Regions from separate parts of the Klebsiella sp. SYXHC3 genome, predicted to be linked through region 1. Evidence: predicted binding sites of a transcription regulator. Region 1 holds the regulator's gene; each other region holds the start of a gene.

What was found. The regulator PurR, encoded in region 1, represses purine synthesis genes. The targets are predictions, from matches to a motif close to CANGCAAACGTTTGCNTG.
Region 2: the regulator PurR is predicted to act here: its motif matches at 6,546-6,563, upstream of tusA (sulfurtransferase TusA).
Region 3: the regulator PurR is predicted to act here: its motif matches at 3,613-3,630, upstream of carA (glutamine-hydrolyzing carbamoyl-phosphate synthase small subunit).
Region 4: the regulator PurR is predicted to act here: its motif matches at 3,082-3,099, upstream of AC2CGP_RS07735 (nucleobase:cation symporter-2 family protein).

What each region holds. Positions count from the first base shown of each region.
Region 1 covers NZ_JBXUNG010000001.1:98,952-106,869, forward strand. Annotated here, with positions in the region: gene punR (DNA-binding transcriptional activator PunR) at 1-832, shown strand, start outside; gene purR (HTH-type transcriptional repressor PurR) at 852-1,877, opposite strand; gene cydH (cytochrome bd-I oxidase subunit CydH) at 2,173-2,262, shown strand; gene AC2CGP_RS00470 (MFS transporter) at 2,422-3,588, shown strand; gene sodB (superoxide dismutase [Fe]) at 3,639-4,220, opposite strand; gene AC2CGP_RS00480 (helix-turn-helix domain-containing protein) at 4,699-5,154, shown strand; gene AC2CGP_RS00485 (C40 family peptidase) at 5,151-6,026, opposite strand; gene AC2CGP_RS00490 (Grx4 family monothiol glutaredoxin) at 6,366-6,713, shown strand; gene rnt (ribonuclease T) at 6,767-7,411, opposite strand; gene gloA (lactoylglutathione lyase) at 7,516-7,918, opposite strand, start outside.
Region 2 covers NZ_JBXUNG010000002.1:347,609-355,526, forward strand. Annotated here, with positions in the region: gene AC2CGP_RS08630 (AMP-binding protein) at 1-936, opposite strand, end outside; gene AC2CGP_RS08635 (COG4648 family protein) at 933-1,514, opposite strand; gene AC2CGP_RS08640 (acyl carrier protein) at 1,521-1,772, opposite strand; gene AC2CGP_RS08645 (phosphopantetheine-binding protein) at 1,784-2,041, opposite strand; gene AC2CGP_RS08650 (lysophospholipid acyltransferase family protein) at 2,022-2,837, opposite strand; gene AC2CGP_RS08655 (beta-ketoacyl synthase chain length factor) at 2,834-3,556, opposite strand; gene AC2CGP_RS08660 (MFS transporter) at 3,895-5,115, shown strand; gene AC2CGP_RS08665 (DcrB family lipoprotein) at 5,118-5,675, opposite strand; gene AC2CGP_RS08670 (7-cyano-7-deazaguanine/7-aminomethyl-7-deazaguanine transporter) at 5,749-6,414, opposite strand; gene tusA (sulfurtransferase TusA) at 6,622-6,867, shown strand; gene zntA (Zn(II)/Cd(II)/Pb(II) translocating P-type ATPase ZntA) at 7,374-7,918, opposite strand, start outside.
Region 3 covers NZ_JBXUNG010000008.1:5,001-12,918, forward strand. Annotated here, with positions in the region: gene citF (citrate lyase subunit alpha) at 1-1,261, shown strand, start outside; gene citG (triphosphoribosyl-dephospho-CoA synthase CitG) at 1,281-2,189, shown strand; gene dapB (4-hydroxy-tetrahydrodipicolinate reductase) at 2,417-3,238, shown strand; gene carA (glutamine-hydrolyzing carbamoyl-phosphate synthase small subunit) at 3,694-4,842, shown strand; gene carB (carbamoyl-phosphate synthase large subunit) at 4,860-7,918, shown strand, end outside.
Region 4 covers NZ_JBXUNG010000002.1:148,788-156,705, forward strand. Annotated here, with positions in the region: gene AC2CGP_RS07730 (AsmA family protein) at 1-1,477, opposite strand, end outside; gene AC2CGP_RS07735 (nucleobase:cation symporter-2 family protein) at 1,639-3,030, opposite strand; gene gltS (sodium/glutamate symporter) at 3,318-4,520, shown strand; gene glpK (glycerol kinase GlpK) at 4,635-6,146, opposite strand; gene AC2CGP_RS07750 (MIP/aquaporin family protein) at 6,168-7,016, opposite strand; gene zapB (septal ring assembly protein ZapB) at 7,455-7,700, shown strand; gene AC2CGP_RS07760 (sulfate ABC transporter substrate-binding protein) at 7,853-7,918, shown strand, end outside.

The DNA of each region.
Region 1 (7,918 bases):
CCGCGTACCTTCGGCGGTGAGCTATACGGTGCGACAGCTGGAGGAGTGGCTTGCGGTTCCGCTTTTTGAACGTCGCCATCGTGATGTTGAATTGACCCCCGCCGGGCACTGGTTTTTGCAGGAAGGGCGTTCTGTTATCAAAAAAATGCAGATCACCCGCCAGCAGTGCCAGCAAATTGCTAACGGCTGGCGCGGCCAGCTGTCCATTGCGGTGGACGATATCGTTAAACCGGCGCGGATGCGCCAGATGATCGTTGATTTTTATCGCCATTTTAGCGATGTCGAACTGATCGTTTTTCAGGAAGTTTTCAACGGCGTCTGGGATGCGTTAGCCGATGGGCGGGTAGAACTCGCTATCGGCGCGACGCGTTCGATACCGGTGGGAGGGCGTTACGCTTTTCGCGATATGGGGATGCTGAACTGGCACTGTGTCGTCGCCAGCAGTCATCCGCTGGCGCAGATGGAAGGGCCGCTCAGTGATGACGTGTTGCGCAACTGGCCGTCCCTGGTGCGCGAAGATACCTCGCGCTCGCTGCCGAAGCGCACAACCTGGCTGCTTGATAACCAGAAGCGGGTGGTGGTGCCGGATTGGGAATCTTCAGCCACCTGTCTATCGGCAGGATTGTGCGTCGGGATGGTGCCAGGCCATTTCGCCCGCCCGCATATCGATAGCGGGGAGTGGACGGCCTTGACGCTGGAAAACCCATTCCCGGATGCCGCCTGCTGCCTGACCTGGCAACAAAGCGATGCTTCACCCGCTTTAAGCTGGCTGCTTGACTATCTTGGCGACAGCGAAACGTTGAATCGGGAGTGGTTGCGGGCGCCGGAATAACCGGCGCCGGAGGAGGGTGTTAACGACGATAATCGACGAACGGGCCGTCGGCAACCGAGCGGCGCTCGATAAGACGTGGATGCACCTCGATGGACTGCGACTCTTCGCGTTTATTAACAATGCGATCGAGCAGCATATTGAATGCCGCTTCTCCGAGCGAGTCCTTGGGTTGATGTATTGTGGTCAGCGCCGGGCTGAAGTAGCGGGCGTTGCGCACATTATCATATCCGATCAGCGAAATATCCTGCGGCACGCGCAGGCCCATTTCGTCGGCGGCGCAGATAGCGCCCATCGCCATGATGTCGCCGCCGCAGAACACGGCGGTTGGGCGATGCTGCTGATTAAGGATCTGCTGCATGGCGCGGTAGCCGGATTCCGGTTCAAAGTCGCCCTGAACAATCCAGTTTTCCGGCACATTGATATGCGCTTCTTTCATCGCCTGCATGAAGCCGGCAAGGCGCCCGGCGCCGGTGTTGCGCTCAAGCGGGCCCGGAATAACGCCAATTTCACGATGGCCGCGTTCAATCAGGTAACGGCCGGCGATATAGCCGCCTTCAAAGGCATTATCAATAACCGAGTCGGTAAAGTCCGCTTTGGCTTCGCCCCAGTCCATCACCACCATCGGAATATGACGATACTCTTCGAGCATACTGAGCACCGACTCAGGGTACTCGGAACACATCACCAGCAGGCCGTCAACGCGCTTTTGCGCCATCATCGACAAGTAGGCGCGCTGTTTTTCCGGATCGTTCCAGGCGTTGCCCAGAATCAGGGTATAGCCTTTCTGGAAGCAGCTCTTTTCTACGGATTCGATAATTTCAGCGAAATAGGCCGCTTCGCTGCTGGTGGCCAGCAGACCGATCGATTTAGTGTGATTGACTTTCAGGCTGCGAGCCACGGCGCTTGGCGAATAGTGGAGTTCTTTAATTGCCGCCCACACCGCATTGCGCGTCTCTTCCGCCACGAAACGGGTTTTGTTAATCACATGTGATACAGTTGTAGTGGAAACGTTTGCGCGTTTCGCTACATCTTTAATAGTTGCCATTACTTCTCACTCCAGACCTTGACCTGATCGTCTGATTATCGATACGTAAACGTTTGCCTATACACACCCTGTATACAATGCTCAACATTGCAACACCTGGGAAAACGACACAGAACGACAGGAAGGGGTCAATGGCCGATACGCTTTCAAATTAGCGTGGGATTTTGTCCTATCTCGCGGCAAAGGGGAAGAGCAAAAATGTGCATCACTCTAAATCCGGGAAGATTTTTGCATATTTTTGTGCAAAAATGAGCAAGCTCACTTTCTATGTGGGGATAATCAGGGGAGAAAATTGATGGACACAAATTTAAAGTTTTCGCTGACAACGACGGTTATTGTTTTGGGTCTGATCGTCGCCGCCGCGTTGACCGCGGTACTGCACTGATTCCAGCAGGGAGGGGGCTTCCCCTCCCATCCCGCCATTATTAGCAAATCTGCAAAAATCTTTTGTCATTTCGTTTACTTCTGTTTTTCTGTGATTGATGTCATGCTTTTGGCTTCTGATGTAATGCCGTGTCCTGAATCGGCCTGATGGAGTCTCTGAATGAAAATCAACTTTCCCTTACTCGCGTTGGCGATCGGTGCCTTTGGTATCGGTACCACCGAGTTTTCCCCGATGGGATTACTGCCGGTTATCGCCAAAGGCGTCGATGTTTCTATTCCGGCCGCGGGGATGCTGATTAGCGCCTATGCCATTGGCGTGATGGTCGGCGCGCCGTTAATGACGTTGCTGCTATCGCATCGCGCTCGCCGCAATGCATTGATCTTCCTGATGGGGATCTTCACCCTCGGCAACGTGCTCTCTTCTATTGCGCCGGATTACACGACGCTACTGCTGTCGCGTATTATCACCAGCCTCAATCATGGCGCGTTCTTCGGCCTTGGCTCGGTCGTTGCCGCAAGCGTGGTGCCAAAACACAAACAGGCCAGTGCGGTCGCGACCATGTTTATGGGGCTGACCATTGCCAATATCGGCGGCGTACCGGCTGCCACCTGGCTTGGCGAAACCATCGGTTGGCGAATGTCTTTCCTCGCCACGGCGGGTCTGGGATTAATTGCGATGGTCAGCCTGTGGTTCTCCCTGCCGAAGGGTAGCGCCGGCGAACGTCCGAACGTGAAGCGCGAGCTTTCGGTGTTGATGCGTCCTCAGGTACTCTCTGCGCTGTTGACTACCGTGCTGGGCGCCGGGGCGATGTTCACGCTGTATACCTACATTTCTCCGGTACTGCATACCATCACCCACGCTTCACCGCTGTTTGTTACCGCCATGCTGGTGTTGATCGGCGTCGGTTTCTCGCTTGGCAACTATCTGGGGGGTAAATTTGCCGACCGTTCAGTCTCCGGAACGCTGAAAGGGTTCCTGTTGTTACTGATTGCCATCATGTTGGCCATTCCGTTGCTGGCGCAATCGCAACTGGGTGCTGCCGTCAGCATGGTCGTGTGGGGCGCGGCAACCTTCGCGGTGGTTCCACCGTTGCAGATGCGGGTAATGCGCGTGGCGCACGAAGCGCCGGGCCTGTCATCGTCGGTTAACATTGGCGCTTTCAACCTCGGTAATGCGTTGGGCGCGGCGGCGGGCGGCGCGGTGATATCCGGCGGTCTCGGTTATGCTTTTGTGCCGGTGATGGGGGCGATTATTGCCGGGCTGGCGTTGGCGGTGGTGCTGTTTGGCGGGCGTTCACAACCAGAAGAAGCGTTAGCGAATAACTAAGTCGCACTAAGAAAAAACCGCAGCGGGGTAACCCTGCTGCGGTTTTATTTTTATGCTGCCAGGTTGGCGGCAACAAATTTCCAGTTTACCAGCGCCCAGAAGTGTTCCAGATAATTAGGACGGGCATTGCGGTAGTCGATGTAGTAGGCGTGTTCCCAGACATCAACGGTCAACAGCGGCGTCGCATCGGTAGTCAGCGGGGTGCCGGCGTTGCTGGTGGAGACGATAGCCAGGCTGCCGTCACCGTTTTTAACAAGCCAGGTCCAGCCTGCGCCGAAGTTTTTCGCCGCGGCATCGGTGAATTTCGCTTTAAAATCAGCGAAGCTACCGAAAGATTTGTTAATCGCTGCGGCCAGTTCGCCTTCCGGCTCACCGCCGGCATTCGGCGCCAGGCAGTTCCAGTAGAAAGTGTGGTTCCAGACCTGCGCTGCGTTATTGAAAACGCCGCCTTCAGAAGAGCGAACGATCTCTTCCAGAGATTTGCCTTCAAAAGCGGTGCCTTTGATCAGGTTGTTGAGGTTGGTCACGTAGGCCTGGTGATGTTTACCGTAATGGTATTCCAGGGTTTCTGCGGAAATGTGCGGCGCCAGGGCGTCTTTTGCATATGGTAATGCAGGTAATTCGAACGACATTGCTACTCTCCTTATAACTTTTTGTTTTTTCTCACATTAATTAGGTGAATGTTCACCTGAATATCGTATTTACTGTGTAACGCTGTCGCGAGTGTTACATGTTATTGTGTTGAGAATGTTAACATTTGCTGAAGTCAGTTAAAAGACTTACAACAACAAAGGTTATTCATTGCTAATGCGACTGATTAAGCCTTCGCCAGTCTGGCGCATGGTGAGCGATATGATTCGCAAAGTCCCCATCGATGCCCCTGCCTACGACTAAAACGCTGCGTATCCTCACCCCTTGTTATCTTTTTAAAATGGTATAAATCATTAGCTTGTGAGCATTATGCGCAATGGGAATGACTTTCATGCCCAATAATCATTGGGATTAATTTTAATTGTATGACAAATATAATTGTCTCTGCAGGCAACGAACCTCGGAGTAAGAAATCGTTATTGAACAAGCATAAAGCTCATAATTGATGGATGAGAAGAGATGGCGCATAAACATGAAATGGTCAGCGGACATATTATTCCGATCGTCATAGATATCATCGAGTGGATCGAAGACAACATCTTTACCGCGCTACCCGTCACCGCAATCTCAAGGAAATCGGGTTATTCGCACTGGTACTTTCAGCGCCAGTTCGCGCTGATTACCGGTTATACGCTGGGAACATATGTTAGCCGACGCAAAATGACCATTGCCGCCGGTATTCTCAAACAGACGCAGGATTCGGCGTTGAGTATCTCATTGCTGCTCGGGTTTGAAGGCCAGGCGACATTTTGCCGTACTTTCCGTCGTCATTTTGGTATGTCGCCGACCAGCTACCGCCGTCACCCCGCGCAACTGGAGGAACGAATGCAGTATCCGCTGAATCTGGAAGAGGAGGGGAATGTACAGAAGAGCGGTTTGCCGGCGCAGCGGCAAACCGGGGTCTGCGCCTCTTAACGAATGGTTTTTGGCGTCATTACGCGGCGCGCGCCGACGTAGTGACGAACCCAATAATCTTCGCTTAGGGAGGTTATCTGAATATCACGGCCGGTACGCGGCGACTGGATAAACTTACCGTTTCCAACGTAAACGCCTACGTGGTCGGCGGTGCCGCGTCCGCGGGTGCGGAAGAAGACCAGATCGCCGCTTTGCAGTTCATCGCGGTCAACCGGGCGGGCATCGCGCAGGTGGTACATTTCGTTAGCGGTGCGCGGAATATGAATTTTTACCAGATCTTTATAGGCGTAATAAACCAGCCCGCTGCAGTCGAAACCGGTACGCGGTGAGGAGCCTCCCCAGCGATAAGGTTTGCCTAGCTGATCCATGAGTTTATTCATGGCAGTGCTTTGCGCTTTTTGCACTCGGGCTTTGTGCGCATCGGCAATCGTCAGATTCGGTTCATCAGCGACAGGTTTACAACGTTTTTTGTAGCCTTTACGCACCACGCATTTGCTTTTCACGCTGTTCAGCGCCAGCGTCGATGCTTCGCTGGATTTTACCGTTTTCGCACACTGCTTTTTATAGCCTTTACGCAACACGCATTTTTTAGTGGCGCCGGCGACTTGACGATTAAGCGCGGTTTGGCTTGCTGCGGTAATACGAGTAGGGGACTTCGCGCTTGAGGTTTTTTTACGGGTAGTTTTAGCGGTGGATTTGGATTTATTTTGCGTTGCTTTCTTCTTACGCTCGGCGGTGGAGCCTTTCGCCGGGTGCGCCTTCGGCGTAGCCGAAGCGTGCGTATGCCCTGAAGCATGCGCCAATGGCGTAAGCGAGATAGATGTAAACAGTAATGCACAGAGCGATATCGCGATTTTATTGAGCCGCGCCACTGAGCAATCCCCTGATTAAATTACAGACATATACTAATGCCTGACGGTGAATGACAAACCGGAATGATTCTAAAGCATAAAAAGCCAGAAAGTTAATACTCTTTTGTATCTAAAATGTCGTTTGGTTAACGATTGCAAAAAAATGAGTCAGACAATCACCGCCTCGTACAGAAAGTGCGCAACTCGCCCCGCGGTGACGTTACAAAGTGATATTTTTAAGGCAACTTCAGACGACAGAAGATAAAATGTGGCGAGTGAAAAAAATGTTATTATCGGTCCTGCGTCCAGGACGCTACAATGACAAATTACTGCCGTAAAGATGTTTAAGGAAGCACGACAATGAGCACCACTCTAGAAACGATCCAACGTCAAATCGCTGAAAACCCGATCCTGCTGTACATGAAAGGCTCTCCGAAGCTGCCGAGCTGCGGTTTCTCCGCTCAGGCAGTGCAGGCGCTTTCCGCTTGCGGCGAACGTTTTGCCTACGTAGATATCCTGCAGAACCCGGATATTCGCGCTGAACTGCCGAAATACGCTAACTGGCCGACCTTCCCGCAGCTGTGGGTTGACGGTGAACTGGTTGGCGGTTGCGACATCATCATCGAAATGTATCAGCGCGGCGAACTGCAGCAGCTGATCAAAGAAACGGCTGCAAAGCACAACGCTGACGAGCCGAAAGCAGAGTAATTCTTTGCTGCAAAAGAAAAAGCGACTTCTCCGGAAGTCGCTTTTTTTATCGCTTACGCTTCAGGTACAGGTAACGGCCAGCCGCCAAGGCGCTTCCAGCGGTTGACGATTTCGCAGAATAGCTGGGCGGTTTGCTCGGTATCGTACAACGCAGAATGGGCCTTGCTGCCATCAAACTCCATGCCGGCGGCGATGCAGGCTTTAGACAATACCGTTTGCCCTAAGGCCAACCCGCTCAACGCGGCGGTATCGAAGGTCACGAAAGGATGGAACGGGTTGCGTTTCAACCCGGCGCGCTCGGCGGCGGCCATCGTAAAGCTGTGATCGAAAGTCGCGTTATGCGCCACCATAATCGCGCGGCTACAATCGCTCTCTTTCATTCCTTTGCGAACCATTTTAAAAATGGCGTGCAGCGCATCGTATTCACTTATCGCGCCGCGCTCCGGATCGTTTGGGTTAATTCCATTGAAAGCCAGCGCTTCCGGCTGCAGGTTGGCCCCTTCGAAGGGAGCCACGTGAAAATGCAGCGTTTCGTCCGGCATCAGCCAGCCCTGCTCATCCATCTTCAACGTAATAGCGGCGATCTCCAGCAGGGCGTCGGTTTTGGCATTAAACCCGGCGGTTTCAACATCAATTACCACAGGATAAAAACCGCGAAAACGGCCGCACAGACCATTAAGTTGAGCGTTCTCGGACATCAGATTCTCTTAGCTGGAAAAAAGTAGCGCGCATTATGGCAAATTTTGCCGCGGCTTGCAGCAGGAAGGGAGAAAACATCGGGCGCGAACGCGCCCGAATTAACTTAGTTGCCGAGACCTTTTCCGGCATCTTTCTCTTCGATCAGCTCAATTTTGTAGCCGTCCGGATCTTCAACAAAGGCGATAACCGTGCTGCCGCCTTTAACCGGGCCAGCTTCGCGAGTGACGTTGCCGCCATTCTGGCGAATACGCTCGCACGCTTGCGCCGCGTTGTCGACGCTCAGCGCAATATGGCCATAGGCGGTACCGAGTTCGTAGCTATCCACGCCCCAGTTATAGGTCAATTCGATAACCGCGGTATCGCTCTCTTCGCCGTAGCCGACGAAAGCCAGCGAGTATTTATATTCAGGGTTTTCGCTGGTACGCAGCAGCTTCATGCCCAGCACGTTGGTGTAAAACTCAATAGAACGTTGCAGGTCGCCAACGCGCAGCATGGTGTGAAGTAAG
Region 2 (7,918 bases), on a different contig from region 1:
CGAAAATAGACGAATTGTGTTGCCCTGCGGCTGAAAGCGGATGCCGGGGAACGGCTGCCACGGCGCATTATCCTGCAGGCGCTGGCGGCAGGCGATAACCCCGCTTTCCGTGCTGCCGTAGATTTCATCCGGCCAGGTATTGAACCAGTTAGCGGTGTGCATGGCATCCTGCCAGGGCAGCTTGCCGCCGGCGGACAAAATCATCGCGACCGGCGGCGGGATAAGCCGATAGTCGAGACGTTTGAGAAAAGCCGGGCTACTGATAAACAAATAATGATGATCATGGCTTAATGCCGCCAGCTGCTCGGCGTACTCAATCATCGCCGCGTGCAGCGGCAACCCCAGCGCCATTGGCAGGAACAGACGGAACGTCAGGCCGTACAAGTGCTGCGGCGCGACCGATGCCACTACCCGACTGCCTGTCAGGCGCCCGGCATAGTGCGCGGCTATCAGCGCCGCCTCGCGGTCGAGACTCTTAACGGGCTTACTAATTCGCTTTGGTTCACCGGTAGAACCGGAGGTAAAAAGCTCAATGCAGGCGTTATCGCCGATCGCCGGGAACGCGTATTCGTGGGATGCGGTCGCCATGGCGGACTGGATAACCCGCAGCGGCCCGCGCCATGGCAGCGTCTTATCGCTCAGGATGCCGTCGAAAAGCGCTCGCTGTTCGTGTAATAGCGCCGCTCGGCTATGGCCAGGAAGCACTGGCGTTTTCCCCGCATGCAGCGTGGCCAACAGCGCGACCAAAAACAGGTAGCTGTTGTCAAAACAGAGCGCCCAACGCTCGCCTGGCTGTTGTTGCAGGTTGTTAAGCAGGTGAGCGACATCATAGCGCAGATGCGCCAGCGTCCAGCTGTGCGCTTCCTGCCACGCAATCAGCGTTTGCGGCGGACGCGGGGCGCTGAGCCACTGGGCCAGCGTGAGGGGCTGCATCATGGTTTATCTCGTTTAATCACCCGCTGGCGCACCAGCCACTCTCCGGCCATCAACATGCCCATCAGCAGATAGGAAATCATGCCGTTCCACGCCGTCCATAGCGACATATCGCCATATAACGCGGTAACCAGCGCTATACCGCCGTTGCCGATGAAAAAGGCGCACCAGATTTGGGTGACCCGGCGGGTGTAGCGCACGGCTTGCTCAGAAAGAACCGGGTCCCGCAACCGCGCCAGGCGCTCGACTACAGGCATACTTGACCACAGCGAACCGCCAAACACCGCCAGCATCACGCCGCTCACCACCACCGGGTAAAATAGCAGTAGCTGATGGGTCTTTAGCAGGAAGCTGGCAATGCACAGCGTCATGCCGGCTACCGCAACGATCTGAGTGACCACGCTCAACGGCCCTGACTGTCGCCGGGTCTGGCGAAAGCGTAAAAACAGCAGTAGCGCCATTAGCGGCAACAGCCATGGCAGGCTGTTATGCGCGAGGCCAAACCAGATCAAAAATGGCCAGGTCAGCAGTAATAACCCCGTCATAATTGAAACGACCGGCAGCGAGCGGATGCCCGACACGGTGAATTACGCTTCTTTCAGCAGGCGATCCGCCGCATCGACCACGTCCTGCACGGTGCGTACGGTTTTAAAGTCTTCTGGCTTGATTTTCTTGCCGATTTTCTTTTGTAGATGGACGATCATGTCGATGGCGTCGATGCTGTCCAGTTCGAGGTCTTCGTACAGGCGGGCCTCAGGTTTAATATCCTGCGGATCGATTTCAAACACCTTCACCAGCAGCGCGGAGACTTCTTCGTAAATAGCTTTTTGTTCGGTCATAACGGTTCTCCTCAGGCACGCTGCGCTTGAATAAAGGATGCCAGCGTGGCGACGGAAAAGAAGTGCTGGCGCATCTCTTCGCTTTCTGCCGACAGCACCACGCCGTACTGTTTTTTCACCGCCAGACCCAGCTCCAGCGCATCGATGGAGTCCAGACCCAGACCATCGCCAAACAGCGCGGCATCGGTGTCGATATCATCAGCGGACAACTCGTCCAGGTTCAATGTACTGATAATCAGATTTTTAATTTCAAGATAGAGCGCTTCCATCATTAATTCCTGTTTCAGGCGCAACGCCTGATTCTAATTTAAGCAAAATATGCCGGTTTAACTGCCGTGCGGCCAGCGCCGGTTCTTGTGTGTTGGCATCGTAAAATTGGTCTATTCGTAGCCGTTCTCCGACTTCAACGGTAAATAACGGCTTCGTTCGCGGCGGGTCGTACCATTTGCTCTGTTTGCCCAGCATATGCTCGGTACAGCGGATAACGACGACGCGTAAATCGCTGCCGCAGCGCACGGCGATATTGGCCGCGCCGCGCTGCAGCTGCATTTTTTCTCCCGGCACCGTTCGGGTTCCTTCCGGGAAAATCAAAATAGTATCGCCCTGCTGTAAACGCTGCCGACTGGCCGGAAGCAGGGTATCGGCGCGATCGTTAATCAAATAATCCGCCGCGCGGATCACGCCGCTGACAAATGGGTTTTTCAGCAACGCGCTTTTCACCAGGCAGTCGGTTTCCGGCATCACCGAGGCCAGCATCACGTAGTCGATGAGGCTGGGATGATTAGCGACCACCAGGCAACCGCGCTCCTGACGTAAAATCTCGCGCCCTTTAATCTGGTAGTCCAGTACGCCGACGGCTTTCACGACGTTAAGAAAAACGCGAAAGCTGGCGGAAATGCTGCGCCGTGCGAGACGACGACGGCGGGTGCTATCGCGCACTACGATCAGCAGCAGATTGAACCAGATCAGCGAGAGCAGCAGCCCACCGACGCCAAACAGCGCGAAACAAAAACCGGTCATCGCCGCGCGCCACAGGCGATTTAACCGTTGGAAAAGCGGCGTCATGCTCGGCTCCAGCGCCACTGCACGCGCTCGCCGGGCAGGGTGAACGTATGGGAATTCTGCAGATAGTGCCGTAAAAACAGCAGGCTTTGCGGTAGGGGGCTTTCAGGAACGGCATCATAGCGCTCAGCCTGGCACTGCCATTCGCCGCCGGACTCAATAACCCAGGCCGTCGCATAGGGCCAGGTCGGCATAGCCGTCGGCAGCTGCGAATGGTAAAACTCCGGCAGAAAACCATCAAAATCAACCATCAACACGCGTTGATAACCTGCCTGCAGAAGCCCCATGACTTCATATAATCCCTGCTGGAAAGTGTCGCGCCCGGCAGAAAGCGATGACGACGCAATAGGCTTTTTCGCCGCAATCGTCAGATTACCAACGGCGGAATTATGTACCGATAAGGCGAAATCGGTAGGCGAAACCGCTTGCTCCATCGCCAGGGCGTGGAGGATCCGATAGTTGCGCTCTAGTTCGCCGTGACGGCTGGTATAGAGAACGGCGTCGATCTCATGGCGGCGCAGCATCGCCAGCCCGCATTCAACCGCCAGCTTGCTGCCGGAGCTAAGTCGGCGAGCGGTCATCATTGGCAGTTCGTTGAGTTTGGCCGCCGGGGCCGCCGGATCGATGGTGTGCGAATACCGTGACCATTGCTGCCACTGTTCGGCTTCGCAAAGCCCAGGCGCTCTCGCCTGCCAGTCGATTATGTTCAGGGTAAAATTCATCTACGCGCGTCCGCGGTAAGCCTGTAGTTCTATGATCGCGACGTTTATAGAACCCGAAACCCGGCGATAACCATCACGAAGCCGTTAATTGGGGGCTTGGCAACCGAAAATCAGCCTCGCCAGCTAAGGGTGACGCCAAGCATATCCGCAGCGCAAAACTTTGCGATGAGATAATGCTGTATTTTCGGTATTTTCACCGCTTAGTGCAATTTATTGCGTTAATCTCCCCATAAAGGATGATAATTCCGCTGAATAGATGGCGCCAATAGCGGGAACTGCAATTACCGACCGGACATGGTAAATAGTAGATATCTGTTGCCAATATCTGGTGGAACCTGATGCCCGAACCCGTCGCCGAACCGGCGCTCAATGGACTGCGCCTTAATCTGCGGATTGTCTCCGTCGTTATTTTCAACTTTGCCAGCTATCTCACTATCGGCCTGCCGTTGGCGGTTCTGCCGGGCTACGTTCACGATGTGATGGGTTTTAGCGCCTTCTGGGCCGGGCTGGCGATTAGTCTGCAGTATTTCGCCACGCTGCTGAGCCGACCGCACGCCGGGCGCTACGCCGATCTGCTCGGGCCGAAAAAGATTGTCGTTTTCGGCCTGTGCGGCTGTTTCCTGAGTGGTTTAAGCTACCTGCTGGCAGCCTGGAGCAGCAGCTCGCCGCTGCTGAGTCTGCTGTTGTTATGCGTTGGACGAGCGATCCTCGGCATTGGCCAGAGCTTTGCCGGCACGGGGTCGACGCTATGGGGCGTAGGCGTTGTCGGCTCGCTGCATATCGGGCGGGTGATTTCGTGGAACGGCATTGTGACCTACGGCGCGATGGCGATGGGCGCGCCGCTGGGCGTGCTGTGCTATTCATACATTGGCCTCAGCGGCCTGGCGATGGTCATTATGGCGGTTGCTCTGGTGGCTATCATTTGCGCGCTACCGCGAACGGCGGTGAAGGCAACGAAAGGGAAAGCGATGTCATTTCGCGCGGTGCTGGGCCGGGTTTGGCCTTACGGCATGGCGCTGGCGTTGGCTTCTGCCGGCTTTGGGGTTATCGCGACCTTTATTACCCTGTTTTATGACGCGAAAGGCTGGGACGGCGCGGCCTTTGCGTTAACGCTGTTCAGCTGCGCGTTTGTCGGCACGCGGCTGCTTTTTCCCAACGGTATTAACCGCCTTGGCGGCCTGAACGTGGCGATGCTCTGTTTTAGCGTGGAGGTTATTGGCCTGCTGCTGGTGGGCTTTGCACAAACGCCGCTGATGGCGAAAGTCGGGACTTTCCTCACCGGCGCGGGGTTCTCGCTGGTCTTCCCGGCGCTGGGCGTGGTGGCGGTAAAAGCCGTGCCGCAGCACAATCAGGGCTCGGCGCTGGCGACCTATACCGTATTTATGGATTTGTCGTTGGGGATAACCGGGCCGCTGGCCGGGCTTTTGATGGCGTGGACCGGGATACCGGCGATTTATCTGGCGGCGGCAGGGTTGGTGATGGCCGCGCTACTGTTGGGCTGGCGGTTAAAAAAACGGCCCCCGGTGGCTGAACCGGAGGCCGCTGCATCAGGGCAATAAAATTAGTTAATGACCAGCGTGTTGACGATGCTTTCCGCTTCGGTCTGCGCCTGCTGCTGGTTGTCCGCTGGCAGAGTGACCTGCAGGGTCAGCAATTTGTCATCGATCTTACCGAGCAGTACGGAAGACCACGCGGTCTGACCTTTGGCGGAGATGATGCTGTCCAGTTGCTGTAAGGTGTGGCCTTTAATCTCAATCGATTTGTTAGACACAACCTGCAGCTGCGGGTCGCGGCTGCGCTGCTGATCTTCCAGACGTTTGGACAGCACCGCCAGATCTTCATTAGTATTGTCGCCGACAATCACAATCACCGCTTTCTGGCCGGTGGCGTCAGAATAGACATGCATATTGTTGGCCTGGGTACCGAGCTTACCGCTCTGGTCGGCCATGCCCGCGGGCAGAGTGAAGCTCAGTTTACCATCCAGCAGGCTAATCGCCTGGCCGCTGGTATTGCTCTCTGCTGCCGCCCCGACGGTCGGCGCTTTTGAATCGCTGTTATCACAGGCCGCAAGCCCCATAACCAGCAGGCCAATACCGACATATTTAACCAAATTGCGCATTGACATCTTCCTTTCGATAAACGGCCATTAACGGCTCATCCGGTTATCTTATCACAACCGTTAGCGAGTACCTTTAACCTGGCTGCAATGCCGACAAATCAGATTTATCCGCCAGTTTTTTCAACAGCATATTCAACAGCACGCCGTACATCGGCAAGAAGAAGACAATGCTGATAAGCACTTTGAAGCAGTAGTCGACGGTGGCGATTTCTCCCCAGTGGGCGGCCATAAACGGATCCGGGCTGCGCCAGAAGGCGATGAAGAAGAAGGCCAGGGTATCGCTGACGTTACCGAACAGGGTCGACGCCGTCGGTGCCAGCCACCAGCGACGATTCTGACGCAGGCGGTTGAAAACGTGGACGTCGAGAATTTGCCCCAGCGCATAAGCCATAAAGCTGGCGGCGGCGATACGGGCGACGAACAAATTAAAGGTGCCCAGCGCGGCAAAGCCCTGCCACTCGCCCATATAAAACAGCGCCGAAATGCCATAGGAAATAATCAGCGCCGGGATCATCACTGCGAAGATGATGCGTCGCGCCAGCGGGGCGCCGAAAATGCGCACCGTCAGATCGGTGGCGAGAAAAATAAAGGGAAAACTGAACGCCCCCCAGGTGGTATGGAAACCAAAAATGGAGATCGGCAGTTGGACCAGATAGTTGCTGGAGGTGATCACCAGCAGATGAAATAGCGAAAGCCAGACGAGCGCTTTCTTACGCTGTACGGTAGTAAAGGGATTCATATTGTGACCTTTTTATGTCCGTCATGCTTCATACCAATGAAGGAATCGGGAGCGGAACGTTGGGGTGAGGGAACCCAATTAAAAACGGCTGCATGATACTGCGTTGCGAGCGTAATGCAATGGTTGTTTTTCGCGCAAACGTTAACCTGGCTTGCGTACTGGCGAAGTGGGGGTAAACTAGGGCCGTTTTGTTGAAGTGAGATAAAAATGAGCGAACTTTTTTCCAGTCCTGACCATACGCTGGACGCCCTTGGGCTCCGCTGCCCGGAGCCGGTGATGATGGTGCGTAAAACCGTGCGTACCATGCCGGTGGGCGAGACCCTGCTGATTATTGCCGACGATCCGGCCACCACCCGCGATATTCCCGGTTTTTGCCTCTTTATGGAGCATGAACTGGTGGCGCAGGAAACCGAAGCCCTGCCGTACCGCTACCTGATCCGCAAAAGCCACTGAATCCGCGTTATCCGGGCTACCCAACGGTCCGCAACTGTAGCCCTGCCAAGCGCAGCGCGAGCAGGGAATATCCCCGAATGGCGGCGCGTTGCGCCTTATCCGGGTTACCTAACGCTCAGAACCGTAGCCCTGCTAAGCGCAGCGCGAGCAGGGAATATCCCCGGATGGCGGCGCGTTGCGCCTTATCCGGGCTACCTAACGCTCAGAACCGTAGCCCTGCTAAGCGCAGCGCGAGCAGGGAATATCCCCGAATGGCGGCGCGTTGCGCCTTATCCGGGCTACCCAACGGCCCGGAACCGTAGCCCTGCTAAGCGCAGCGCGAGCAGGGAATACCCCCGGATGGCGGCGCGTTGCGCCTTATCCGGGCTACCTAACGGCACGGAACCGCAGCCCTGCTAAGCGCAGCGCGAGCAGGGAATACCCCCGGATGGCGGCGCGTTGCGCCTTATCCGGGCTACCCAACGATCTGGAACCGTGCTGCGCGAGCAGGGAATATCTGTTCAACCTTACTTTTTACGCAATAACCGCAGGGCGTTAGCCGTTACCAGCACCGTCGCGCCGGTATCTGCCAACACCGCCAGCCACAACCCGGTCAGGCTGAGAAGGGTCGTGACGAGGAAAATCCCCTTCAACCCTAAAGCGATGGCGATATTCTGGCGAATATTGGCATGGGTGGCGCGCGCCAGCGAAATCATCTGCGCCAGGCCGGTGAGGCGGTTATGGGTCAACGCCGCGTCGGCGGTCTCCAGAGCTACATCGGTGCCGCTGCCCATCGCAATACCGATGGTCGCCGCTTTCATCGCCGGGGCATCGTTGATACCGTCGCCGACCATTGCCAGCGGCGCGTTGGCGTTAAGCGCCATCACCGCGTTCACTTTGTCCGCCGGCAGCAATCCGGCGCGGAACTGCAGACCCAGTTCATTGGCGATAGCCGCCGCAGCGCGCGGGTTATCCCCGGTGAGGATCACCCCTTGTACGCCCAATTGATGCAGTTCTTCCACCGCCTGACGCGCATCGTCGCGCAGGGTATCGCGCAGCGCCAGAATGCCGA
Region 3 (7,918 bases), on a different contig from region 1:
GACGCTGGCATCCAGTTCGCTGATCGACGCCCACTGGCCGCTGATCGAGCATATTAAAAATGGCGTGATCCGCCAGATCTACACCTCCGGCCTGCGCGGCAAGTTGGGCGAGGAGATCTCCGCCGGTTTGATGGAAAACCCGGTACAGATCCACTCCCACGGCGGTCGCGTACAGCTGATTCAAAACGGCGAGCTGTCGATTGATGTCGCGTTTCTCGGCGTTCCTTGCTGCGATGAGTTTGGCAACGCCAACGGCTTTAGCGGTAAATCACGCTGCGGTTCGCTGGGCTACGCGCGCGTTGATGCGGAACATGCCAAATGCGTAGTGCTGCTGACCGAAGAGTGGGTGGATTATCCTAACTATCCGGCCAGTATCGCCCAGGATCAGGTCGATCTGATAGTCCAGGTGGACGAAGTCGGCGATCCGGAAAAAATCACCGCTGGCGCGATCCGTCTGACCAGCAACCCGCGTGAGCTGCTGATCGCCCGCCAGGCGGCGAAAGTTGTTGAGCATTCCGGGTACTTTAAAGATGGTTTTTCGCTGCAGACCGGTACCGGCGGCGCCTCGCTGGCGGTGAGCCGCTTCCTCGAAGATAAAATGCGCCGTAACGATATTACCGCCAGCTTCGGCCTTGGCGGCATCACCGGGACGATGGTTGACCTGCACGAAAAAGGGTTGATTAAAACGCTGCTCGATACCCAATCGTTCGATGGCGACGCGGCGCGTTCATTGGCGCAGAACCCAAACCACGTTGAGATCTCCACCAACCAGTATGCCAGCCCGGGCTCTAAAGGCGCCTCCTGCGAGCGCTTAAACGTGGTGATGCTCAGCGCGCTGGAAATCGATACCGACTTTAACGTTAACGTGATGACCGGCTCTAACGGCGTGCTGCGCGGCGCGTCCGGCGGCCATAGCGATACCGCCGCCGGCGCGGATTTGACCATCATTACCGCGCCATTAGTTCGCGGCCGTATTCCCTGCGTCGTGGAAAAAGTGCTGACCCGCGTCACGCCGGGAGCCAGTGTAGATGTGCTGGTCACCGACCACGGCATAGCGGTAAACCCGGCGCGCCAGGATCTGATCGACAATTTGCGCAACGCGGGCATTCCGCTGATGACTATTGAGGAACTGCAGCAGCGTGCGGAACTGCTAACCGGCAAGCCGCAGCCGATCGAGTTTACCGATCGGGTGGTGGCGGTGGTGCGCTATCGCGATGGCTCCGTGCTTGATGTTATTCGTCAGGTGAAAAACAGCGACTAAATGCAGAGGGGGAAGGGCAATGAGCGAAGTGTTAATCAATCCGCAGCGTTCGCTGCGCGTGAAACCGCTGAACGCTGAAGAGGTGGTCAGCGCGGTAGAGCGCGCGCTGTTGACCGAAGTTCGCCTGACCCCAAAGCCCGGGTTGGTGGATATTCGTAACGCTGGCGCCCATCACGATATGGACCTGGCCTCGTTTGAGGCCAGTACCGCGGTGGTGGCGCCGTGGATGGAGAAATTTTTCATCATGGGCCACGATACCGCGGCGATCGTGCCGGAACAGGTGTTAATGATGCTGCGTCCAGTGGGAATGGCCTGTGAGAACGATATGCTGGAGGTCACCGGCGGGGTGAATACCCATCGCGGGGCGATCTTCGCTTTCGGTTTGCTGAGCGCGGCGGCGGGAAGGCTGGTATCGAAAGGCGAGCCGATTGAACAGCATCGGCTGTGCGATCAGGTGGCGCGATTCTGTCGCGGCATGGTTATGCAAGAACTCTCCGCTTCCAGCGGCGAACCGTTAAGCAAAGGCGAAGCCCATTTTCTACGTTATGGTCTCTCCGGCGCCCGCGGCGAGGCTGAGAGCGGCTTTCGTACCGTGCGAACCCAGGCGCTACCGGTGTTCAACCGCATGATGGAAGAGACTGGCGATAGCAACCTGGCGTTGCTGCAAACCTTGCTGCATCTGATGGCGTGGAATGATGACACCAATCTGGTCTCACGCGGCGGGCTTGCCGGCCTGAACTTTGTGCAGCAGGAGGCGCAGCGGCTGTTGTGGCAGGGCGGCGTCATGGCTGACGGCGGGCTGGAGGCGTTGCGTCAATTCGATGACGAACTGATTGCCCGCCACCTTAGCCCCGGCGGCAGCGCCGATTTGTTGGCGGTAACCTGGTTTTTGTCCGCTTTTCCCGCCGGTGAGCTTTTCCCTCTTTGATTTAGTACAACAACGCCTTAGCCCGCACCGCGCGGGCGGGGCGCTACCGTACCCCCACCCGAATTCCACTACTTAAACGCCGAATCGCGGCACAATCATATAGTTTTTACTGATATCGACCGCCGTTTGTCATAAATTTCTAATTATCGGCGTTTTTGAGTAGCGGCTATGCAACGGGCTGGTTACTCTGAAAACAATTCACGTGAAGTTAACAAAAGAGAATAGCTATGCAAGATGCACAAATCCGCGTGGCCATCGCCGGCGCGGGAGGCCGGATGGGACGCCAGTTAATTCAGGCTGCGCTGCAGATGGAAGGCGTGGCGCTTGGCGCGGCGCTGGAGCGCGAAGGTTCAAGCCTGGTGGGCAGCGATGCGGGCGAGCTGGCAGGCGCAGGCAAATCAGGCGTTACGGTACAAAGTAGCCTGGCGGCGGTAAACGATGATTTCGATGTATTGATCGATTTTACTCGCCCGGAAGGCACGCTCAACCATTTGGCTTTCTGCCGTCAGCACGGCAAAGGGATGGTGATCGGCACCACCGGTTTTGATGATGCCGGAAAGCAGGCGATTAGCGATGCCGCGCAGGACATTGCCATCGTCTTTGCCGCTAACTTTAGCGTTGGCGTCAACGTGCTGTTAAAGCTGCTGGAGAAGGCGGCGAAGGTGATGGGCGATTATACCGATATCGAAATTATCGAAGCGCACCACAGGCATAAAGTGGATGCGCCATCAGGTACCGCGCTGGCGATGGGCGAGGCGATCGCCGGGGCATTGAACAAAGATCTGAAGGACTGCGCCGTCTACAGTCGTGAAGGTCATACCGGCGAACGCGTTCCTGGTACCATTGGCTTTGCTACCGTTCGCGCGGGCGACATCGTCGGCGAACATACGGCGATGTTCGCCGATATCGGGGAACGTATCGAAATTACCCACAAGGCTTCCAGTCGGATGACTTTTGCCAATGGCGCCGTTCGTTCTGCTTTGTGGTTGAAAGACAAAAAAAATGGTCTCTTTGACATGAAAGATGTGCTTGATCTGAATGCTTTATAATGATTATTACCCATCGTGATGTGGTTATTGCATTCAATATGTGATTGATTGCAAAGGGCAATATTTTATTGCCCTTTTTTATTTTTCCCTTTTGAACTATTTTTCTTTGTTAGTGGTTTAAAAATCTGGATTATCTCATGATTTATGGTTATTGGATTGTAAATTTTGACCATCTGGTCCACTTTTTTCCCCTCCGGTGACTGATTTTACAGTTTTCCACGCCCGCAAGCGTTTTCTCAACCAGGTTAGTTGATCTTTTTACCGTAAAAATCGCCCGTTACGCGCCAGTGGCGTAAAATAAGGTTAAAAATATCTGCTTTAAGTTGACTTTTACCCGACATCTCTCCAGAATGCCGCCGTTTGCCAAAATTCTGCGGGCAAAAATTTGCATTGATTCAGATCTATGTCTGAATTAATATGCAAATAAAGTGAGTGAATATTCTCTGGAGGGTGTTTTGATTAAGTCAGCGCTTTTGGTTCTGGAAGACGGAACCCAGTTTCACGGTCGGGCCATCGGGGCAACCGGCACGGCGGTTGGGGAAGTCGTTTTCAATACTTCAATGACCGGTTATCAAGAAATCCTCACTGATCCTTCCTATTCCCGCCAAATCGTCACTCTTACTTATCCCCATATTGGAAATGTCGGCACCAACGCCGCCGATGAAGAATCTTCTCAGGTACATGCACAAGGTCTGGTCATTCGCGACTTGCCGCTGATTGCCAGCAACTTCCGCAATACCGAAGACCTTTCTTCTTACCTGAAGCGCCATAACATTGTGGCCATTGCCGATATCGATACCCGTAAGCTGACGCGTTTACTGCGTGAGAAAGGGGCGCAGAATGGCTGCATCATCGCCGGCGATAATCTTGATGCCCAACTGGCGCTGGAAAAAGCCCAGGCATTCCCTGGTCTGAACGGCATGGACCTGGCGAAAGAGGTCACGACCGCAGAGACTTACGCCTGGACCCAGGGGAGCTGGACACTGGCGGGCGACCTGCCGGAAGCGAAGGCGGAAAGCGATCTGCCGTTCCACGTCGTGGCTTATGACTTCGGCGCCAAGCGCAATATCCTGCGGATGCTGGTTGACCGCGGCTGCCGCCTGACTATCGTTCCGGCGCAAACGTCGGCAGAAGACGTGCTTAAGCTGAATCCGGACGGTATTTTCCTCTCCAACGGCCCTGGCGACCCGGCGCCGTGCGATTACGCCATCGCGGCGATTGAAAAATTCCTCACCACCGATATTCCGGTCTTTGGCATCTGTCTCGGCCATCAGCTGCTGGCGCTGGCGAGCGGCGCGAAGACCATTAAGATGAAATTCGGCCACCACGGCGGTAACCACCCGGTTAAAGATATCGATAACAATGTAGTGATGATTACCGCTCAGAACCACGGCTTTGCCGTTGATGAAGCGACGCTGCCTGCCAACCTGCGCGTGACCCACAAGTCACTGTTCGACGGCACCCTGCAGGGGATCCATCGTACCGACAAGCCGGCGTTTAGCTTCCAGGGGCACCCTGAAGCGAGCCCGGGCCCGCACGATGCCGCGCCGCTGTTCGACCACTTTATCGAGTTAATTGAGCAATACCGTCAGTCCGCGAAATAATCAGGAGTAAAAGAGCCATGCCAAAACGTACAGACATAAAAAGTATCCTGATTCTGGGCGCGGGCCCGATTGTTATCGGTCAGGCGTGTGAGTTTGACTACTCTGGCGCCCAGGCCTGTAAAGCCCTGCGCGAAGAGGGTTACCGCGTTATTCTGGTGAACTCTAACCCGGCGACCATCATGACCGACCCGGAAATGGCCGATGCGACCTATATCGAGCCGATTCACTGGGAAGTGGTGCGTAAAATTATCGAAAAAGAGCGTCCGGACGCGGTGCTGCCGACCATGGGCGGCCAGACCGCGCTGAACTGCGCGCTGGAGCTGGAGCGTCAGGGCGTGCTGGCAGAGTTCGGCGTGACCATGATTGGTGCGACCGCCGATGCGATCGATAAAGCGGAAGACCGCCGTCGCTTCGACGTGGCGATGAAAAAAATCGGTCTCGACACCGCGCGTTCCGGCATTGCGCACACCATGGAAGAAGCGCTGGCGGTGGCCGCTGAAGTTGGCTTCCCATGCATCATCCGTCCGTCCTTTACTATGGGCGGCACCGGCGGCGGTATCGCCTATAACCGCGAAGAGTTCGAAGAAATCTGCGAACGCGGTCTGGATCTCTCTCCGACCAACGAACTGCTGATTGATGAATCGCTGATCGGCTGGAAAGAGTACGAGATGGAAGTGGTGCGCGATAAGAACGATAACTGCATCATCGTCTGCTCGATTGAAAACTTCGATGCCATGGGGATTCACACCGGCGACTCCATCACCGTCGCCCCGGCGCAGACCCTGACCGACAAAGAATACCAAATCATGCGTAACGCCTCGATGGCGGTACTGCGTGAAATCGGTGTGGAAACCGGCGGTTCTAACGTACAGTTCTCGGTGAACCCGAAAGATGGTCGCCTTATCGTTATCGAAATGAACCCGCGCGTCTCCCGCTCTTCGGCGCTGGCCTCGAAAGCGACCGGCTTCCCGATTGCCAAAGTGGCGGCGAAACTGGCGGTAGGTTACACCCTCGATGAGCTGATGAACGATATCACCGGCGGCCGTACCCCGGCTTCCTTCGAACCGTCCATCGACTATGTTGTGACCAAAATTCCACGCTTTAACTTTGAAAAATTCGCTGGCGCTAACGACCGTCTGACCACGCAGATGAAATCCGTCGGCGAAGTGATGGCGATTGGTCGCACGCAGCAGGAATCTCTGCAGAAAGCGCTGCGCGGCCTGGAAGTGGGCGCCACCGGCTTCGACCCGAAAGTCAGCCTCGACGATCCGGAAGCGCTGACCAAAATCCGCCGCGAGCTGAAAGACGCGGGCGCCGAGCGTATCTGGTACATCGCTGATGCCTTCCGTGCGGGCCTCTCCGTCGACGGCGTCTTCAACCTGACCAATATCGACCGCTGGTTCCTGGTACAAATCGAAGAGCTGGTGCGCCTGGAAGAGAAAGTGGCGGCAGTGGGCATCAACGGCCTCGACGCTGACTTCCTGCGCCACCTGAAGCGTAAAGGCTTTGCCGATGCGCGTCTGGCGAAACTGGCAGGCGTGCGCGAAGCGGAAATCCGCAAGCTGCGCGATCACTACAACCTGCACCCGGTCTACAAGCGCGTGGATACCTGCGCGGCGGAATTCGCCACCGATACCGCCTACATGTACTCCACTTATGAAGACGAGTGCGAATCTAATCCGTCCGTCGACCGCGATAAAATCATGGTGCTCGGCGGCGGCCCGAACCGTATCGGCCAGGGTATCGAGTTTGACTACTGCTGCGTACACGCCTCGCTGGCGCTGCGCGAAGACGGTTACGAGACCATCATGGTCAACTGTAACCCGGAAACCGTTTCGACCGACTACGACACCTCCGACCGTCTGTACTTCGAGCCGGTAACGCTGGAGGACGTACTGGAAATCGTGCGCATCGAGAAGCCGAAAGGCGTCATCGTGCAGTACGGCGGTCAGACCCCACTGAAGCTGGCGCGTGAACTGGAAGCCGCAGGCGTGCCGGTTATCGGCACCAGCCCGGACGCCATCGACCGCGCTGAAGACCGCGAGCGCTTCCAGCATGCGGTTGACCGCCTGAAACTGAAGCAGCCGGCGAATGCCACCGTGACCGCGATTGAGCAAGCGGTTGAGAAGGCAAAAGAGATCGGCTATCCGCTGGTGGTGCGCCCGTCTTACGTGCTCGGCGGCCGCGCGATGGAAATTGTTTATGACGAAGCTGACCTGCGCCGTTACTTCCTGACCGCGGTGAGCGTCTCCAACGATGCGCCGGTACTGCTGGACCGTTTCCTCGACGACGCGGTTGAAGTCGACGTCGACGCTATCTGCGATGGCGAAATGGTGCTGATTGGCGGCATCATGGAACATATCGAACAAGCGGGCGTGCACTCCGGCGACTCCGCCTGTTCTCTGCCAGCCTACACTCTGAGCAAAGAGATTCAGGATGTGATGCGTGAGCAGGTGCAGAAACTGGCCTTCGAACTGCAGGTTCGCGGCCTGATGAACGTACAGTTCGCGGTGAAAAACAACGAAGTGTACCTGATTGAAGTCAACCCACGCGCGGCGCGCACCGTACCGTTCGTGTCGAAAGCCACCGGCGTACCGCTGGCGAAAGTGGCGGCACGCGTAATGGCCGGTAAAACGCTGGCGCAGCAGGGCGTCACCAAAGAAATCATCCCGCCGTACTACTCGGTGAAAGAGGTGGTGCTGCCGTTCAACAAATTCCCGGGCGTTGACCCGCTGTTAGGGCCGGAAATGCGCTCTACCGGGGAAGTGATGGGCGTGGGCCGCACCTTCGCGGAAGCGTTCGCCAAAGCGCAGCTGGGCAGCAACTCCACGATGAAGAAACAGGGCCGCGCGCTGCTCTCCGTTCGCGAAGGCGACAAAGAGCGCGTTGTCGACCTGGCGGCAAAACTGCTGAAACAGGGCTTCGAGCTGGATGCAACCCACGGTACCGCGATTGTTCTGGGTGAAGCCGGTATCAATCCGCGTCTGGTGAACAAGGTGCATGAAGGTCGTCCGCACATTCAGGACCGTATCAAGAATGGCGAATATACCTACATCATCAACACCACCGCAGGACG
Region 4 (7,918 bases), on a different contig from region 1:
GGCCGTTCAAGCTCAAATTGACCTGGCGTTGCGGCAATTGTGACACCGCGGCGGTCGCCTGCAGAATGCCGCGCTCGGTAAAGGCGCTCAGCTCGCTGATGTTGACCGTAGAAGCGTTCGCGTTCAGCTTCAGCGACGGACGGCGCACGTCGATGCGGTTGAAGGTCGCGGCGGCGGCATTGAGGGTGGCGCTGCCATTCCACACACCCCACTGACCATCTTTCACCAGCTGTAATTCGCCGCCGTAACCGTCCAGCGCGGTGATCTGCCATGGGAAGGCTGGGTCGATATCGATAATCAGATTTCGGCTGGCGCTGAATTTCTTCAGCGTCAGGCTTTGCAGCCAGCCCGGCATCGGCTCCATCCACAGCTGTTTCCAGTTGGACGGTAGCGTATATTCCAGCCCGGCGAAGACGGCATCGTCGAGCACCAGCGCATTACCGGCGCGCAGCCAGTTGCCGGAGGTACGCACCATGCCGCCCTCCCAGCGGGAGCTGAACTGGCGTAGCGCAATGCCCTGCGGCGAGAATTCGGCATTGACGATGGGATCGAGGAAATTCAGCGAACCGTAGATAAACTCGCTGGCGTTCATCGATAGCGTCCCGTCGTCGCTCTGCCAGCCGTTATGGCTCAAGGTCAGATTGCGCAAGTTGAGGTCGAGGTCGGTCACCGCCCAGCCTGGCCCCTGCAAACGAGCATCGGTCACATCCAGCCGGCCAATCTGCAGCGACGGCACCGAGGTGAGCGGCGCAAGGAACTCATTCAGCGGTTTGGCGCTCTGCAGACGAATTTCATTCAGGCGCAGGTTATCAACCAGCCAGCTACCGTCGGTGCGGCGTTTGGCGTTACCGGTCAGCGTGCCGCGCGCGATATCGGCGCCAAGGGTGTTCAGGGTCACCTCGCCGTTATCCATTGCCCCCTGGATCAGGACGTTGCTGGCTTCGATGCCGTTAATATTCATCGAGCCCGCGCTCATCTGAATTTGCGCTTTTCTGCCCAGCACGTCGCCCGCTTCCGGCTGCCACGGCATCACGCCACCGGTCACCCGCTGCGCGCTCAGGTTCCACTCGCTGTCCGGGCTGTTAAAAGCCATATCGCGTAGCTGCAGGCGGTCGGCGGCAAACGGCATCGAGGCGGAAGCCGGAGAAAGATTCAGCGTGCCGTCGCTGAGGACGATTTCATCAGCGTGCAGCGGGTCGCTGAACTGGCGGGTGCTAAAACCGATATCCACCGTTTTGGCGACCAGCGTCGGCGGCTTGCCGTCGCGGCCAAAGGTGACATTTTGCAACTGCAGATGCAGTGGGGAAGAGAAGTCATGCGCCATCTTATCGAAGGCGATTTTCCAGCCGGTGCTTTCGCTTAGCCAACTGCTCGCCTGGCGCGCCCCCCAGCGGGTTTGCAGCGCAAAGTAAGCGGCGACGATAACGACCAGCAGGGCGATCAGCAGCCAGAGAATCAGCTTTCCAAGAAATTTCATGATCTTCCATCCTGATAAGTACACATCACCGTGTTATGCACGATTTATGCGCAATCCTCAAGGCGGGAATAGTGAAATGAGATGAAGTGAGGTGAAGAGATGTTACAGCCGGCGCGCTCCCTGGTCGCCGTGGCGATACCGGGGAGCGCAACTTCAATGCTTTAGTTCTTCTCAGGCGGGAAGATTAAATTCAGAACAATCGCCGTGATACCGCCAGCGGCAATTCCGGAAGAGAGCAGGTTTTTCAGCCAGTCCGGCGCGAATTGCAGGATTAGCGGCTGCTGCGATACGCCGAGACCCACCGCCAGAGAGAGGGCGATAATCAGGATAGCGCGGCGATTCAGCGGCTCGCGGGAGACGATGCGCACGCCGGATGCGGCAATGGTACCGAACATCACCAGCGTCGCGCCGCCAAGTACCGGCTCAGGAATATGCTGCACAAAGCCGCTTACCGCCGGGAACAGGCCGAGCACAATCAGCATCAGCGCCACCACAAAGCCCACATAGCGGCTGGCGACGCCGGTCAGTTGGATCACGCCGTTGTTCTGGCCGAAGCAGGAGTTCGGGAAGGTATTGAAAACGGCGGAAACAAATGAGTTCAGGCCGTTCGCCAGTACGCCGCCTTTCAGGCGTTTCATATACAGCGGGCCGGAGACCGGTTGTTCAGAAACGTCGGAGGTGGCGGTGATATCACCAATCGTTTCCAGCGAGGTGATCATAAAGACCAGCATCAGCGGCAGCAGCAGGCTCCAGTCGATGCCCAGGCCGTAATAGAGCGGCGTAGGGATAGTGATCAGGCTGCTGTTGGTAGGCGCGGTGTTAGCTGGCAGCATATCGAGGAACCACGCCGCCAGATAACCGGCAGCCATCGCGATCACCAGCGAGGCGATGCGCAGGTACGGGTTGCGCTGGCGGTTGAGGATAATAATCAGCGCCAGCACGATACCCGCCAGCAGCAGGTTTTTCGGCGCGCCGAAGGTGTGGTCGGCCATCGCCGCATAGCCGCCGCCGATAGAAGTCAGGCCAACCTGAATGAGCGACAGGCCGATAATCATCACCACCACGCCGGAGACCAGCGGCGTAATAATGCGGCGCGCCAGATGCAGAACCCGCGAGAGGACCATTTCGGTGCAGCTCGCCAGCATCAGGGTGCCGAACAGCGCGGCCATCATCGTCGGCACGTCGGCGCCGCCAGTTTTCAGCGCGGTGCCGCCCATAATCAACGGGGCGACGAAGTTGAAGCTGGTGCCCTGGATGGAGAGCAGGCCGGAGCCAACTGGTCCCCAGGCTTTAATCTGGATAATGGATGCCACGCCGGAGGCGAACAGGGACATGCTGATGATGTGTTGCGTATCTTCGGCCGGGAGGCCGAGCGCCTGACAGATAAGCAGCGCCGGGGTGATGACCGCAACAAACATCGCCAGCAGGTGCTGGAATGCGGCAAACAGCGTTTGCGGAAGCGGCGGACGGTCTTCGAGGCGATAGATTAATTCGCTGGCTGGTTTATGCGCAACCGGTTGCGCATTTTCTGACTCTGCGGTCGTAACGGACATCACAAACAATCCCAAGGTGGCAAAGCGGGAATTTTATCGGACTGTAGACCAAAAGCAAACGTTTGCCACGATTTGGCGCAAAAAATATCCTCACTGAATAGATGTAACAAATTAATTAACATTTTGTATGCTTGATCGCATCAACGCTAATACAAAATATCTTTTTCTGTCATTTTTTGCGCACTTCTGCTTAAAATCGCTCTCCGACTCCTCAAGATGAGAAGTAATCGACACCGGGAATACCGTCGCGTGTGAATGACTCATGCGCCCATAAGGAGCTCTTTTTTATGTTGCATCTCGATACCTTATCGACGCTCGTTGCCGCAACCATGGTGTTGCTTTTAGGGCGAAAGCTCGTTCAGAACGTCCCATTCCTCAAAAAATATACCATTCCTGAACCCGTCGCCGGCGGCCTGCTGGTGGCGCTGGCGCTGCTGGTTTTGAAAAAAAGCATGGATATCGAAATCGATTTCGATATGAGCCTGAAGGACCCGCTGATGCTGGCGTTCTTCGCCACTATCGGCCTTAACGCTAACCTTGCCAGTCTGCGGGCGGGCGGCAAAGTGCTTGGCACTTTCCTGATTGTGGTGGTGGGCCTGCTGCTGCTGCAGAACGCTCTCGGTATCGGCATGGCGAAGCTGCTGGGGCTGGATCCGCTGATGGGTCTGCTGGCCGGTTCTATCACGCTTTCCGGCGGTCACGGCACCGGGGCGGCGTGGAGTAAATTGTTCGTTGAGCGTTACGGATTTGCCAACGCCACCGAGGTCGCCATGGCTTGCGCAACCTTCGGCCTGGTGCTCGGCGGCCTGATCGGCGGGCCGGTGGCGCGTTATCTGGTGAAGCACTCTTCCTCGCCGGACGGTACGCCGGACGACCAGCTGGCGCCGACGGCGTTTGAGAAGCCGGATATGGGCCGCATGATCACCTCGCTGGTGCTGATTGAAAGTATTGCGTTAATCGCTATCTGCCTGACCGTAGGGAAGGTGGTTGCGCAACTGCTGGCGGGTACCGTGTTTGAATTACCGACCTTCGTCTGCGTGCTGTTTATCGGCGTGATCCTCAGCAACGGCCTGGCGCTGGCAGGGCTGTATCGCGTGTTTGACCGCGCGGTATCGGTACTGGGCAACGTCAGCCTGTCGCTGTTCCTCGCGATGGCGCTGATGAGCCTCAAGCTGTGGGAACTGGCGTCGCTGGCGCTGCCGATGATTATTATTCTGGCGGTACAGGCGGTGGCGATGGCGCTGTATGCGGTGTTTGTGACTTACCGGATGATGGGTAAGAACTATGATGCCGCCGTGCTGGCAGCCGGTCATTGCGGGTTCGGGCTTGGCGCGACGCCGACGGCGATTGCCAATATGCAGGCGATTACCGACCGTTTTGGCCCGTCGCATATGGCTTTCCTGGTGGTGCCGATGGTGGGGGCGTTCTTTATCGACATCGTCAACGCGCTGGTGATTAAGCTGTACCTGTTGTTGCCGATATTTGGCTGATAAAAAACCCGGAGGCGGTGCTGCGCACCTGTCCGGGCTACAAGATCGCGCTGTTTGGGGTTTTGTAGCCCGGCTAAGGCGTTTACGCCGCAAGCCGGGAATACCTCCACAATCTTACGCTTCGTCGTGCTCTTCCCACGCTAACGCGCGTTTCACCGCTTTCTTCCAGCCGCTGTAGCGGAAATTACGCTCGGTGGTTTCAATACCCGGGCGGAACTCACGTTCAATCACCGCTTTCTCCTGCAGCTCGTCGAGATTTTGCCAGAAGCCGACCGCCAGACCTGCCAGATAGGCGGCGCCCAGCGCCGTGACTTCACGCACTTCCGGGCGTTCCACGCGGGTGCCGAGAATATCGGACTGGAACTGCATCAGGAAGTTGTTGGCGACCGCGCCGCCGTCCACGCGCAGGGCGTGCAGACGAATACCGGAGTCGGCCTGCATCGCTTCCAGAACGTCACGCGTCTGATAGGCGATAGATTCCAGCGTGGCGCGGATAATATGGTTGGCGTTCACTCCGCGGGTCAGGCCGAAAATCGCGCCGCGCGCATACGGATCCCAGTATGGCGCGCCAAGACCGGTAAAGGCCGGCACCACATACACGCCGTTGGTGTCCTTCACCTTAGTGGCGAAGTATTCAGAATCGAAAGCATCGTTGATGAGTTTCATTTCATCACGCAGCCACTGAATCGACGCTCCGGCCATAAACACCGCGCCTTCCAGCGCGTAGTTCACTTCGCCGGTCGGGCCGCAGGCGATGGTGGTCAGCAGGCCGTGGGTTGAGGTCACCGCCTTTTCACCGGTGTTCATTAACATGAAGCAGCCGGTACCGTAGGTGTTTTTCGCCATCCCTTCTTTCACACACAGCTGGCCAAACAGCGCCGCCTGCTGGTCGCCGGCGATGCCGGAGATAGGAATACGGGTGCCGCCTTTACCGCCGATGTTGGTCTGGCCGTAAACTTCAGAAGACTTACGTACTTCCGGCAACATGGCGCGCGGGATATCCAGCGCGTCGAGCATTTTGTCGTCCCAGTCCAGTTCATGGATGTTGAACAACATGGTACGTGAGGCGTTAGTGTAGTCGGTGACGTGCACGCGCCCCTGGGTCATTTTCCAGATAAGCCAGGTATCAACGGTACCGAACAGCAGTTCGCCGCGCTTCGCGCGCTCGCGGGCGCCTTCGACATGGTCAAGGATCCACTTCACTTTGGTGCCGGAGAAGTACGGGTCCACCACCAGGCCGGTGGCTTTGCGGATGTACTCTTCCATGCCGTCGCGCTTGAGCTGCTCGCAGATATCCGCGGTGCGGCGGCACTGCCAGACGATGGCGTTGTAAATAGGCTTACCGGTCTCACGCTCCCAAACGATGGCGGTTTCACGCTGGTTGGTGATGCCGATGGCGGCAATTTCGTCGGAGTTGATATCGGCTTTCGCCAACACTTCGACCAGCGTAGAGCTCTGCGAGGCCCAAATCTCCATCGGGTCGTGCTCAACCCAGCCTGGCTTCGGATAAATTTGTTCGAATTCACGCTGTGACACGCTGACGATATTGGCGTCGTGATCCATCACGACGGCGCGGGAGCTGGTAGTGCCCTGGTCGAGCGCAACGATATATTTTTTCTCGGTCATAATTGGTGTCCCGTAGTCAGATTACAGCGAAGCTTTTTGTTGCGACGCGGAAGAAGCGGATTCTTTTTCTTCCTCGACGCAGGTGTCGCAAGGCAGATGGCGGCCAATGAATTTGCGGTAGCTGAATGCGCCCAGCGCCGCGCCGACCACCGGTGCGCACAGCGGCACCAGGAAATAAGGAATATCTTTGCCGCCGGTGAAGGCGACGTTACCCCAGCCTGCCAGCCAGGCGAAGGCTTTCGGTCCGATATCACGCGCCGGGTTCATCGCGAAGCCGGTCAGCGGACCCATAGAAGCACCGATAACGGCAATCAGCAGACCAATCAGCAGCGGCGCCAGCGGGCCGCGCGGCACGCCGTTGCCGTCGTCGGTCAGCGCTAAAATCACGCCCATCAGAATAGCGGTAATCACCATTTCTACCGCGAAGGCCTGCACAAAATTGATATGCGGGTTAGGGTAGGTCGAGAAGATACCGGCGAGCTCAAGGCTTTCCACGCTGCCGCGTACCATGTTGTGGGTGTGTTCGAAATCGAAGAAAAGATTGTAATAAAGCCCGTAAACTAATGCCGCAGCGCAAAAGGCGCCGGCGAATTGCGAAATAATAAAAGGAACAACTTTGCGCCCATCAAAGCAGGCGAATAACCATAAGGCGATGGTGACCGCCGGATTAAGGTGCGCGCCGGATACGCCCGCGGTCAGGTAGATAGCCATAGCCACCCCCAGACCCCAGATGATGCTGATTTCCCACTGACCGAAGCTGGCTCCTGCGACTTTGAGCGCAGCTACGCACCCAACGCCGAAAAAGATCAACAACCCGGTACCGAGAAACTCTGCGATGCACTGGCCTTTTAATGTTGATGTCTGGCTCATAATCGGATCCTGAAGCGAAGTGATTATTGTAAGTATGTTGGTCGCGGACGACCACGGTGCCTTGTAGGCATAGTGTTAATTTATCGTTAACGAGCATAAACGAGAAATATCGAAATTTAAATTTGTGTCCCTCGTCAAGAAAATGAGCGTTTTCGCGCCATAAACGCGTGTTGCGGCACATTTACCCACCTTTTTCTGCGTATTTTGTTATCTCATTGATTAACAATCGCCAGAGAAGTTCGGGGCAATTGCCGCGAACGCACCAGGTAAAGACTGAAAAGTGTTGCAAACCGCAATCTGCGCGGGTTGTCGCTGGACAGGTGAGGCGGGGATTCATACAATCGACGACAACACCGCTATTGTGCGCTAATTCGTTAAGGCGGGACCGCGTATACGAAACACGAGTTTCTATCAACGCCTTGCAAGATCAGGAGAGGTATGACGATGTCATTAGAAGTGTTTGAGAAATTAGAATCTAAAGTTCAGCAGGCGATTGATACCATCACTCTGTTGCAGATGGAAATCGAAGAGCTGAAAGAAAAGAACACCACGCTGGCGCAGGAAGTGCAGAGCGCGCAGCACGGCCGTGAAGAGCTGGAGCGTGAAAATAGCCAGCTGAGAGAACAACAGCAGGGCTGGCAGGATCGTCTGCAGGCGCTGCTGGGCCGCATGGAAGAAGTCTAATCGCTTCCCGCCCCTTCCCGCCCGGGAAGGGGTTTTCTCTATCCCCCGCTTTATATCTCCAGGTTATAGCCAATCTTTTTTTATTCTTTAATCATTGATTCGCTTTCTGGCACGCTTAGTTCATCACAACACGACATAAAGAGAGCGGTGCGATGAATAAGTGGGGCGTAGGGTTAACTCTGTTGCTGGCATCCGCCAGCGTGCTGGCAAAAGATTAT